Regions from separate parts of the Pseudescherichia sp. genome, predicted to be linked through region 1. Evidence: predicted binding sites of a transcription regulator. Region 1 holds the regulator's gene; the other holds the start of a gene.
What was found. Region 1 encodes Fur, which represses iron uptake genes when iron is present. Its sites were predicted from a motif close to ATAATAATGAGAACNACTATCAA; they were not measured.
Positions count from the first base shown of each region.

Region 2: the regulator Fur is predicted to act here: its motif matches at 2,562-2,584, upstream of gpmA (2,3-diphosphoglycerate-dependent phosphoglycerate mutase).

Region 1 is NZ_DAMBWA010000007.1:51,095-57,038, forward strand. Features, by position in the region: gene seqA (replication initiation negative regulator SeqA) at 1-447, opposite strand, end outside; gene ybfF (esterase) at 618-1,391, shown strand; gene ybfE (LexA regulated protein) at 1,521-1,814, shown strand; gene fldA (flavodoxin FldA) at 1,964-2,494, shown strand; gene fur (ferric iron uptake transcriptional regulator) at 2,784-3,242, shown strand; gene RTX96_RS11175 (SDR family oxidoreductase) at 3,429-4,211, opposite strand; gene RTX96_RS11180 (SDR family oxidoreductase) at 4,231-5,028, opposite strand; gene RTX96_RS11185 (FGGY-family carbohydrate kinase) at 5,050-5,944, opposite strand, start outside.
Region 2 is NZ_DAMBWA010000018.1:3,893-9,836, forward strand. Features, by position in the region: gene RTX96_RS18860 (protein YbgS) at 1-368, opposite strand, end outside; gene aroG (3-deoxy-7-phosphoheptulonate synthase AroG) at 689-1,741, shown strand; gene gpmA (2,3-diphosphoglycerate-dependent phosphoglycerate mutase) at 1,783-2,535, opposite strand; gene galM (galactose-1-epimerase) at 2,761-3,801, opposite strand; gene galK (galactokinase) at 3,795-4,943, opposite strand; gene galT (galactose-1-phosphate uridylyltransferase) at 4,946-5,944, opposite strand, start outside.

The DNA of each region.
Region 1 (5,944 bases):
CGTGATCACCCAGTATGGCGTATTCGCCAGGTGCTTAGGTTTGGTCTGTGCCCCGTTTTGCAGCAGCGTCTGCTCACTGCCCGCAAAGTAGACGCGGGTACGGCCATGCAGGGACTCCGTCGCCTCGGCAAACGCTTTCTCATCCAATGAATAGAGTGTAGACAGCACCAGCATGAAGCGGTTAACCGCTTTGCGCTGTTCTGCATATTCGTCAGAGAGCAGCAGTTCGCGCATGGCACGGACTTTGTCTTTTACAGGATTAACCGGCTTCACTTCGGCCGGGACGTTGACAATGGCGGCCTCTTTCGGGGCGGTGGCCGCTGGCCTGCTGCCGTTGGCGGTAAACTTCAGCATCCGGCGTAAAATCTCGGATGCGCTCTCGCCGATGTGTTTGGTATGGCTAGCAATATAGCTGTAAAGCTCATCATCAACTTCGATCGTTTTCATTTTAATCCAGTGGAGTATCTTATCTGAATACAAGCTGTTGGGATTATAGGCGAAATCTCAACAACGGTTAACGTCAGGCAAAAGTCGGTTCGCGTCGACCCCTTGCAGCCAGGCGGTAGAATGGTCAACATAATACCCTAACCCGACAGAGCGAAAAAAAGAACTTTGCCATGAAATTGAATACCCGAGCGCAATCTGCACAACATCCGCACAACAATTCTCCCGTTGTCCTGGTTCACGGCCTGTTTGGCAGCCTGGACAACCTCGGCGTGCTGGCGCGCGATCTGGTAAACGATCACGATATCATCCAGGTGGATATGCGCAACCACGGTCTCTCTCCCCGCTCGCCGGAGATGAACTACCCGGCGATGGCGCAGGATCTGCTGGATACCCTCGACGCGCAGGGCCTCGAAAAGGCCACCTTTATCGGCCACTCTATGGGCGGCAAGGCGGTAATGGCGCTTACCGCGCTTGCCCCAGAACGGATCGATCGGCTGGTTGCTATTGATATTGCCCCGGTTGACTATCAGGTACGTCGTCATGACGAGATTTTTGCCGCTATCAAGGCGGTGACGGCTGCAGGGGCCACCAGCCGCCAGCAGGCCGCTGCGCTGATGCGTCAGACCCTGCATGAAGAGGGCGTTATTCAGTTTCTTCTGAAATCGTTCATTGACGGTGAGTGGCGCTTCAACGTGCCGGTTCTGTGGGACCGCTATGAAGAGATTATTGGCTGGCAGACCGTACCGGCCTGGGATCGCCCGGCGCTGTTTGTCCGCGGTGGCCAGTCGCCCTACGTCACCGAGGCACATCGCGATGCGCTGCTGGCCCAGTTCCCGCAGGCACGGGCGCATGTGATTGCCGGAGCCGGTCACTGGGTGCATGCTGAAAAGCCCGAGGCGGTGCTGCGGGCGATCCGCCGCTATCTGGCAAACGATGCGGGCTGATTAAAAACCCGGCGACCGGACGCGGCAGGGCTTACGGTCGTTGGCGTCCCTGCTCTGCTGATGTATGATGGCGCGCTAATCGCACAGGGTTACCCTGGCAGCCTGTTTTCCCCGACGTCACCCTAAATCATGGCAAAAGAACAAACGGACCGTACGACACTAGATCTGTTCGCGAACGAGCGTCGCCCGGGACGACCGAAAACGAATCCGCTTTCGCGTGACGAACAGCTACGCATCAACAAGCGCAACCAGCTTAAACGCGATAAAGTTCGCGGACTTAAGCGCGTCGAGCTGAAGATGAACGCTGACGCCGTTGAGGCGCTCAATGCGCTGGCCGATGCCCGGCAGATGAGCCGCAGCGAGCTGATCGAAGAGCTGCTGCTCACCCAGCTCCAGGCCCTGCATCGCCAGGGCGACGTCTGAAAATCTCGTCAAATCACACTTTCATGTAGCACAGAGTGCAGTCCGAACGATTACGAATTTCGCGTATGGCTCTGTTCTGCTATTATTGCCCTTATCCGTGGGCTGTGCTCCACCACCATATTATTAAGTTTCAAGAGGTTATTTTACTCATGGCAATTACAGGCATTTTTTTCGGTAGCGACACCGGTAACACCGAAAATATCGCGAAGATGATCCAGAAGCAGCTTGGTAAAGAGATTGCCGACGTGCATGACATTGCCAAGAGCAGCAAAGAAGATCTGGAAGGCTATGATATCCTGCTGCTGGGCATCCCGACCTGGTACTATGGTGAAGCGCAGTGCGACTGGGACGACTTCTTCCCAACCCTGGAAGAGGTGGATTTCAACGGTAAGCTGGTGGCGCTGTTCGGCTGCGGCGATCAGGAGGACTATGCAGAGTACTTCTGTGATGCACTCGGCACCATTCGTGATATCATTGAACCCAACGGTGCAACTATCGTAGGTCACTGGCCAACCGCGGGTTATCATTTTGAAGCGTCTAAAGGCCTGGCCGATGACGACCACTTCGTCGGACTTGCTATTGACGAAGATCGTCAGCCGGAGCTGACCGCCGAGCGCGTTGAGAAGTGGGTCAAGCAGATCTCTGAAGAGCTACACCTGGACGAGATCGTTAACGCCTGATGTTAACGGCGTGGCCTTCGTGCTGCGCCGCTATTGATAGATAAAAGCAATAGAAATAATTGCTACAATTTTTTAACTTTCGCGTACATACCTGTACAATATCCCCTGGTCAAACGGGTCGCGCAACGATTGTTTGTTGGCGAGGCCACGTTTTATACGCATACTTTACTTGAGGACTTGTAGTTTTCATTTAGAAGTGGCAATTCTATAATGAGACGCATTTACTCAAGGTCATTCTCATTAACTTCCGCCTCGGAAGTGGATCGATTAGCAACAGGACAGACTCCGCATGACTGACAATAACACCGCATTAAAGAAGGCCGGCTTGAAAGTCACGCTTCCTCGTTTAAAAATTCTGGAAGTGCTTCAGGGACCGGATAACCATCATGTCAGTGCGGAAGACTTATACAAGCGACTGATCGATATGGGCGAGGAAATTGGTCTGGCTACCGTGTATCGCGTGCTCAACCAGTTTGATGATGCCGGGATCGTGACCCGTCATAACTTTGAAGGCGGCAAATCCGTTTTCGAACTGACTCAGCAGCATCACCACGATCATCTGATCTGCCTCGACTGTGGCAAAGTGATCGAATTTAGCGATGACTCTATCGAAGCTCGCCAGCGTGAAATCGCCACTAAGCATGGCATCCGCCTGACGAACCACAGCCTCTATCTCTATGGTCACTGTGCCGAAGGCGACTGCCGTGAAAATGAACACGCGCATGAAACGACGCCGCGTAAGCTGTGATTGAAACGGTAACAAAAAACGGGCCACCTTAGGGTGGCCCTTTTTTATGGGAAGAGCGAGACCGTAGGCCGGGCAAACGCAGTGCCGCCCGGCATTGCAGCGTCAACATAATAACGCCCGGTGGCGCTTCGCTTACGCGGGCCTACAAACCCACACTGTGCCCAACGGGCGAAAAAGCATCTCCCGTTACCAGCAAACAAACCCGCCATCGACCAGCAGATCTACACCGGTGCAGAACGATGAGGCATCCGCGGCAAGAAAAATCGCCGGGCCCGCCATCTCTTCAACCTTTGCCATACGCTGCATCGGCGTCTGGCTCTCAAACGATTTTGTCTGATGCACCATCTCTGGACGGGTGTTCATTGGCGTCGCCGTGTAGCCTGGGCTAATCGTGTTGACGCGGATATTTTTCTCCGCCCACTCCATCGCCAGGCTTTTGCTTAAGTGGATCACCCCCGCCTTAGAGCAGTTGTAGTGAGCCTGCTCCAGACCCCGGTTAACAATCACCCCTGACATAGAGGCGATATTAATGATCGAGCCACCGCCGCTCTCCAGCATCAGCTCCGCCTCGGCTTTGCAGCTGTTCCAGACGCCGGTGAGGTTGATATCGATCACCCGCTGCCACTGATCGGGCTCCATCTCCAGCGCCGGATTGGCGTTGGCAATCCCGGCGGCGTTGAGCGCCACATCAAGGCGGCCAAACTGCGTCTTCACTTCAGCGATGGCAGCGCGCAGATGGGCGATATCGCGTACGTCGCCGGTATAAGCAAAGGCGCTGCCGCCCATCTCCTGAATAGTGCTCACGGTGTCCGCCAGGCCACCGTCCTCACGCAGATCGAAGCAGGCCACCTTCGCCCCCGCGCTGGCAAAACCGTAAGCAATCATTTGACCAATACCGCTGCCTGCCCCGGTAACAAACGCGACGCGATCGCTTAAATCAAACAGTCTTTGGGAAAAATATTTATCCATGATTTCACTCCAAAATGTGTTACGACATGATCAAGCCGCCATCCACGTTGATGGTTTGTCCTGTAATGTAGGCCGCGTCCTCGGACGCCAGAAATGCCACCAGCCCGGCAACGTCGGCAGGTTTGCCCGCCCGCTTAAGGGGGATCCCCTGCACCCATTCATCCATGAGTTCGCCTTTTTTATACTGCTTCTCTGGCGTACTCAGGATCTCGCCCCAGACACGGTCGTTGTAGTCCCACATATTGGTCTCGATGATCCCTGGGCAGAACGCGTTAACCGTAATGTTGTGCTGGGCCAGCTCAAGGGCGAGGCTTTGGGTAATGCCAATCACACCCATTTTGCTGGCGGCGTAGTGCGGGGTGTAGATAAAGCCAACGCGCCCCTGCCCGGAGGAGGTGTTAATCAGACGTCCGCTCTGCTGTTTGACCATATACTTTGCGGCTTCGCGGCAGCATAGCCATACGCCGGTGGTATTCACGTTGAGGACGTTATCGAACTCCTGACGCGTCATTTTATCGAAGCGGTCGATAGTGATAATGCCGGCGTTTTGGATAGAGACATCAATAGTGCCAAAGGTATGATGCGCGAGCCTGTAAAGCTCGGTGACCTGCTCTTCATTGGTGACATCGGCAACGAAGGAGATGATATTTTCATGGTACTCCTCTCTCAGTCGCTCTGCGGTCTCTGTGACCTCTTCTGAGTGATCCGATAGCACCAAATTCGCCCCCGCATCAGCAAATTTTCTGGCGATACCCTCACCGATGCCTTTGGCGGCCCCGGTAATGACGACCGTTTTATTTTCGAATACATAGCCCATACTTCCCTCCTCGCCCGCTATTCAGAATTTGTGTAGGGTTCTTTCGACGGCTTGTTGCCACTCCCGCCAGCGTTTTTGTAAACGGCCATGACGCTCCATGTTGGGGCGAAATTCGCTATGCGGGTAAAGGTACGGTTTCAGCTCATCGAGTGAGAGTTGCCCCACGGCTTTGCGCGCTAAGAGTGCCGCCCCGATAGCTGACAGTTCAGGCACGTCGCTGCGCATAACCGGGCAACCCAGCAGGTCTGACTGATACTGCATCAGCCAGTCATTTTTAGTCGGACCGCCATCCACCATTAACGCGGTCAGCGTAAAATCGTTGTGCTGCCGCATGGCGGTAACCACATCGGCGATCTGGTAGGTGATGGCCTCCAACGCCGCCCGGATGAGGTGCGCGCGTTTTACGCCACGGCTCAGGCCGCAGATCACCCCACGGGCATTTTCATCCCACCAGGGCGCACCGAGTCCCGTCAGCGCCGGAACAAAATAGACGCCAAGCGTTGATTCAACCGAAGCCGGGAGTGAGTTCAGCTCAGCCGCCAGCTCGGCCTCGGGCAGTTCGCTCAGGCCCGTGCTGTCCGCCATCCACGCCACGCCGTCACCGGTATGGGGGATGTTCCCCTCCAGGCCGTAGATCAGCTGCTCGCCATCATGCCAGGCAAGGGTGGTTGCCAGAGCTTGGATGTTGCACTGGGCTGAGGTGACCGGGGCCATCACCGATGAGCCCGTGCCGTAGGTCGCCTTGACGCAGCCCGCCTCCCCTAGCGCGTGGCCGAACAAGGCGGCGTGCGAGTCGCCCACCATCGACATAATCGGGATGCCGTCAGGAATGCCCGCTACGTTTTTGGTGTAGCCGAAAAGGCCGCTGGAGGGTTTAATCTCCGGCAGCGCGGCCGCCGGGATCTGGAAGATATCC
Region 2 (5,944 bases), on a different contig from region 1:
ATGCTGTTTTTATGGATGTCGTCTTTATCCATATGCTGGCCGTCGGCGCTGGTTGACGCTCCGCCGTTGGAGTGCAGCATGCCGCCGCTGGAGGTGTTACCCGTACCGGTAGCGCCACCGGTTGCAGTACCGGTTGTGCCGGTCGTGTTAGTTCCGGTAGAGCCGGTTGCTGCGTTGGTGTTGCCGGTATTGATGTCGTTGTTGTTAACGTGATTAGGCTGCAGATTCTGTTTAGCGCCCGGTGCTACGGCCCCGGCGTCTGCAGCAGCATTGGCTGCACCGTTGCTGTTAGATGCTGCGAGTGCTGCGCCGCTAGCCAGAGTCAGGGTAGTCGTCAGTAAAATTGTGGCCAGTTTATTCATTTTCATAATCGTGCTCCTGTTCTCGTCATTACATTGGATAGCGATATCCAACAGTGCAGATGCGAAACGGATTATTCGCTCAGTAGTGAAAGATGCCACTTCTTACCGAAAAGGCAGAATGGAATCTGGATAAAAAATAAAAACAAAGTGGTTACAGGTAAAAAGTTTAGTCACGTTGCCAGCGTTCGCTAGCGGGTAACCCTTTTTTATCACTTTTCAGGAATATTCCGTATTGAGTGTAAAAGTGCGTTTACAGTTCCTGACCGAGCCGTTAGATTGGAGGGATTGCACTCTCTGACATAAGTATGGCAAACGCTGGAACGATCATGAATTATCAGAACGACGATTTACGCATTAAAGAGATTAACGAACTGTTACCCCCTGTCGCACTGCTGGAGAAGTTCCCGGCGACCGAGACCGCAGCCAACACGGTGTCTCATGCCCGTAAGGCTATTCATAAGATCCTCAAAGGCAGTGACGATCGTCTGCTGGTCGTAATCGGACCCTGCTCCATTCACGATCCGGCGGCGGCCAAAGAGTACGCCGCCCGCCTGCTGACCCTGCGTGAAGAGCTAAAGGGTGAGCTGGAGATCGTGATGCGCGTCTATTTTGAAAAGCCGCGTACCACCGTGGGCTGGAAAGGGCTGATAAACGATCCGCATATGGATAACAGTTTCCAGATCAATGACGGCCTGCGCATCGCCCGCAAGCTGCTGCTGGAGATTAACGACAGCGGCCTGCCAGCGGCGGGGGAGTTCCTTGATATGATCACCCCGCAGTACGTTGCCGATCTGATGAGCTGGGGGGCAATTGGCGCACGCACCACCGAATCTCAGGTGCATCGCGAGCTGGCGTCCGGGCTCTCCTGCCCGGTAGGTTTCAAAAACGGTACCGATGGCACCATTAAGGTGGCGATTGACGCGATCAACGCAGCCGGGGCGCCGCACTGCTTCCTCTCCGTCACCAAGTGGGGCCACTCGGCCATTGTGAATACCAGCGGCAACGGCGACTGCCATATCATTCTGCGCGGCGGCAAAGAGCCGAACTACAGTGCGAAGCACGTGGCAGAGGTGAAGCAGGGGCTGGAAAAAGCCGGGCTGGCACCGCAGGTGATGATCGACTTCAGCCACGCTAACTCCAGCAAGCAGTTCAAGAAGCAGATGACCGTGGGTGAAGATGTCTGTCAGCAGATCGCTGGTGGGGAGAAAGCGATAATTGGCGTGATGATTGAGAGCCATCTGGTAGAGGGCAACCAGAGCCTGGAGAGCGGTGAGCCGCTGGTCTATGGCAAGAGCGTGACGGATGCCTGCATTGGCTGGGAAGATACCGACACTATTCTGCGTCAGCTGGCTAACGCGGTGAAAGCGCGTCGCGGTTGATAATTATGCCCGGCAGCCTAATGCCGCCGGGCAATCTTAAATTACTTCGCTTTACCCTGGTTCGCTACCGCCGCCGCTTTTGCAGCGATTTCGTCAGCGTTGCCCAGATAGTAGTGTTTGATCGGCTTGAAGTTTTCGTCGAACTCGTACACCAGCGGTACGCCGGTCGGGATGTTCAGCTCAAGGATCTCATCTTCACCCATGTCGTCCAGGTACTTCACCAGCGCACGCAGGGAGTTACCGTGAGCGGCAATGATCACGCGCTCGCCGCTTTTCAGGCGCGGCAGAATGGTTTCATTCCAGTAAGGGATCACGCGATCGATGGTCAGCGCCAGGCTCTCGGTCAGCGGCAGCTCCTGCTCGGTCAGAGATGCGTAACGCGGATCGTGGCCCGGGAAGCGCTCGTCGTCTTTGGTCAGCGCCGGCGGCGTCACCGCGAAGCCACGACGCCACTGCTTAACCTGCTCGTCACCGTACTTCTCAGCGGTTTCGGCTTTGTTCAAGCCCTGCAGCGCACCGTAGTGACGCTCGTTCAGTTTCCAGGACTTCTCTACCGGCAGCCAGGCCTGATCGAGTTCATCAAGGACGTTCCACAGGGTGTGGATGGCGCGTTTCAGCACGGAAGTGTAGGCAAAATCAAAGCTGAAGCCTTCTTCTTTCAGCAGCTTACCTGCTGATTTTGCTTCGCTCACGCCTTTCTCGGACAGGTCAACATCGTACCAGCCGGTGAAGCGGTTTTCGTTGTTCCACTGGCTTTCGCCATGACGAACCAGAACGAGCTTAGTAACAGCCATACTCTCTCCTTAATAAACCTGATTGAATAATAACAATTCTCATTATATTGCCGTGGCGACGCCAGCAGCAACGCATAACCATTACCATAGCGAAAATAGTGGCGTAGTGTAAGGTGCTTGTGAAATCGGGGTTAGGATTTTGTCGGCAAACGGTGCTTATTTCAGCAGGATGGGCAAATATTTGCCTGTAGGCCCGGCAAGCGCAGCGCCGCCGGGCGTATCCAACTATTGCGGAATAAACTGATACTCGGTCAGGCTCACGTACTCCGCGCCGGGGCGCAGGATGGCGTCAGGCTGCGGATACTCCGGATGGTTCGGGCTATCCGGCAGGAACTCGCTCTCCAGCGCCAGCCCCTGATACGCGCTGTACTCGCCCTGTTCGCGGGCAGGCGTGCCTTCAAGATAGTTGCCGGAGTAGAACTGCAGCGCCGGAGCAGTGGTGTAGACGCTCATCTGTAGCTTCCTGTCCGCCGACCAGAGGTGTGCCGCGGGCTGGCTGACATCACCGTTCGCCTGCAGCAGGAAAGCGTGATCGTACCCCTTAACCTTCCGCTGATCCTCATCCTGTAAAAAATCATCCGCGATGGTTTTCGGCTGACGGAAGTCGAAGCTAGTGCCATCAACCGCCTTCACTCCCTGGTAAGGGATACCGGTTTCATCTACCGGCAGGTACGCATCGGCCAGCAGCTGCAGCTGGTGGTCGCGCACGTCCGACTGCACGCCGTTAAGGTTAAAGTAGGCGTGATTGGTCAGGTTTACCGGGCAGGGCTTATCCACGGTGGCGCGGTACTCAATCGAGATGCGGTTATCCTCCGTCAGGCGGAAGAGGGCGCTGGCATTCAGGTTGCCAGGGTAACCCTGGTCACCGTCGGGGGAGGTCAGGCTCAGCAGCGCTTCGCTGTCGTTCTTACGCACGATACGCCAGCGGCGTTTATCAAAGCCTTCCGGCCCGCCGTGAAGCTGGTTTTCACCCTGGCTCGGCAGCAGCGAGTAGCTCTGCCCGTCGAGGGTGAAGCGGCTTTTGGCGATGCGGTTGGCGTAGCGGCCCACCGACGCGCCCAGGTAGGCGGTCTGCTCCACGTAGCGCTGGGGGGTGTTACAGCCTAAAAGCGTTTCACGCACTGAGCCGTCCGACATCGGCACGCGAGCGGAGAGCAGGGTTGCGCCCCAGTCCATGAGGGTAACCACCATCCCCGCGCCGTTGCGCAGGGTGATTAAGCGGTATGCCAGCCCGTCCGGGGCCAGCGCAGGGGTTTCGTTTAGCACTGTCCGGCCCCCTCTGATGCTTTGCAGACGTAGAAGGTCTCTTTGATACCGGTTTTGGCTTCATACTGTGCCGCCACCGCCTCCTGAACCTGGGAAACCAGCTCTTCCGGCACCAGCGCCACGATGCAGCCGCCGAAGCCGCCACCGGTCATGCGCACGCCGCCTTTGTCGCCGATGGTCTCCTTAACAATCTCTACCAGGGTATCGATCTGCGGCACGGTGATCTCGAAATCATCGCGCATAGAGGCGTGGGAGGCGGCCATCAGCTCGCCCATCCGCTGCAGATCGCCTCTCTCCAGCGCGTCGGCTGCTTCAACCGTACGCTGGTTTTCAGTCAGTACGTGGCGCACGCGTTTGGCAACGAGCGGATCCAGCTCGTTGGCCACGGCGTTGAACTGCTCCAGGGAGACGTCGCGCAGGGCAGGCTGCTGGAAGAAGCGCGCCCCGGTTTCACACTGCTCGCGGCGGGTGTTGTACTCGCTGCCGACCAGGGTGCGTTTGAAATTGCTGTTGATGATGATCACCGCCACGCCCTGCGGCATGGAGACCGCGCGGGTGCCCAGCGTACGGCAGTCGAGCAGCAGAGCATGATCTTTTTTGCCAAGAGCAGAGATCAGCTGATCCATAATGCCGCAGTTGCAGCCGACAAACTGGTTTTCTGCCTCCTGACCATTGAGGGCGATCTGCGCCCCGTCCAGCGGCAGGTGATAGAGCTGCTGGAAGACCGTACCCACGGCGACCTCCAGCGAGGCCGACGAGCTTAAGCCCGCGCCCTGCGGCACGTTACCGCTGATCACCAGATCCGCCCCGCCAAAGCTTTTATCGCGATTAAGCAGATGCTTCACCACGCCACGGACGTAGTTTGACCACTGCTGGCTGTCGTGAGCGAGGATCGGCGCATCGAGAGAGAACGCGTCGGTCTGGTTGTCGTAGTCGGCGGCGATAACGCGCACGGTGCGATCCGTACGCGGCGCGGCGCTAATCACCGTCTGGTAGTCGATGGCGCACGGCAGCACGAAGCCGTCGTTATAGTCGGTATGCTCGCCGATCAGGTTGACGCGGCCCGGAGCCTGAAACGTATGCGTGGCAGGGTAGCCGAACTTCTCAGCAAACAGAGATTGCGTTTTTTCTTTCAGACTCATGGTTAAACTCCTGATTCGCGAAAATGGATATCACTGACCGCCCGCAGGCGCTCGGCGGCCTGTTCCGCCGTGAGATCGCGCTGGGTCTCCGCCAGCATCTCATAGCCGACCATAAACTTGCGCACCGTGGCGGAGCGCAGCAGCGGCGGATAGAAGTGGGCGTGCAGCTGCCAGTGTGAATTCTCTTCGCCGTTAAACGGTGCCCCGTGCCAGCCCATTGAGTAGGGGAAGGAGCACTGGAACAGGTTGTCATAGCGGCTGGTTAATTTTTTCAGGGCCAGAGCGAGGTCGCTGCGCTGGTCGTCGCTGAGATCGGTAATGCGCAGCACCGGGGCTTTCGGCAGCAGCAGCGTCTCAAACGGCCAGGCCGCCCAGTAGGGCACCACCGCCAGCCAGTGCTCGGTCTCGACCACGGTACGGCTACCGTCGGCCTGCTCGCGCTTGACGTAGTCCAGCAGCATTGGCGCACCGTTAGCGGCAAAATAGTCTCGCTGCAGGCGGTCTTCCCGCTCAATCTCATTGGGCAGGAAGCTGTTGGCCCACACCTGGCCGTGCGGATGGGGGTTAGAACAGCCCATCGCCGCCCCTTTATTTTCGAACACCTGCACCCAGGGATAGGTTTCACCCAGCTCGGCGGTCTGCGCCTGCCAGGTCTGGACGACCTCTTCCAGCGCCGGGAGGCTCAGCTCCGGCAGGGTTTTGCTGTGATCCGGGGAGAAGCAGATCACCCGGCTGACGCCGCGGGCGCTCTGGCAGCGCATCAGCGGATCGTCGCTCTCCGGTGCATCCGGCGTATCGCTCATCAACGCGGCAAAGTCGTTGGTGAACACAAAGGTGCCGGTATAATCCGGGTTTTTATCACCGGTCACGCGGGTATTGCCGGGGCAGAGGAAGCAGTCGGGATCGTGCGCTGGCAGGGTCTGCTGGGACGGCGTCTCCTGCGCGCCCTGCCACGGACGCTTGGCACGATGGGGCGAAACCAGGATCCACTGTCCGGTCAG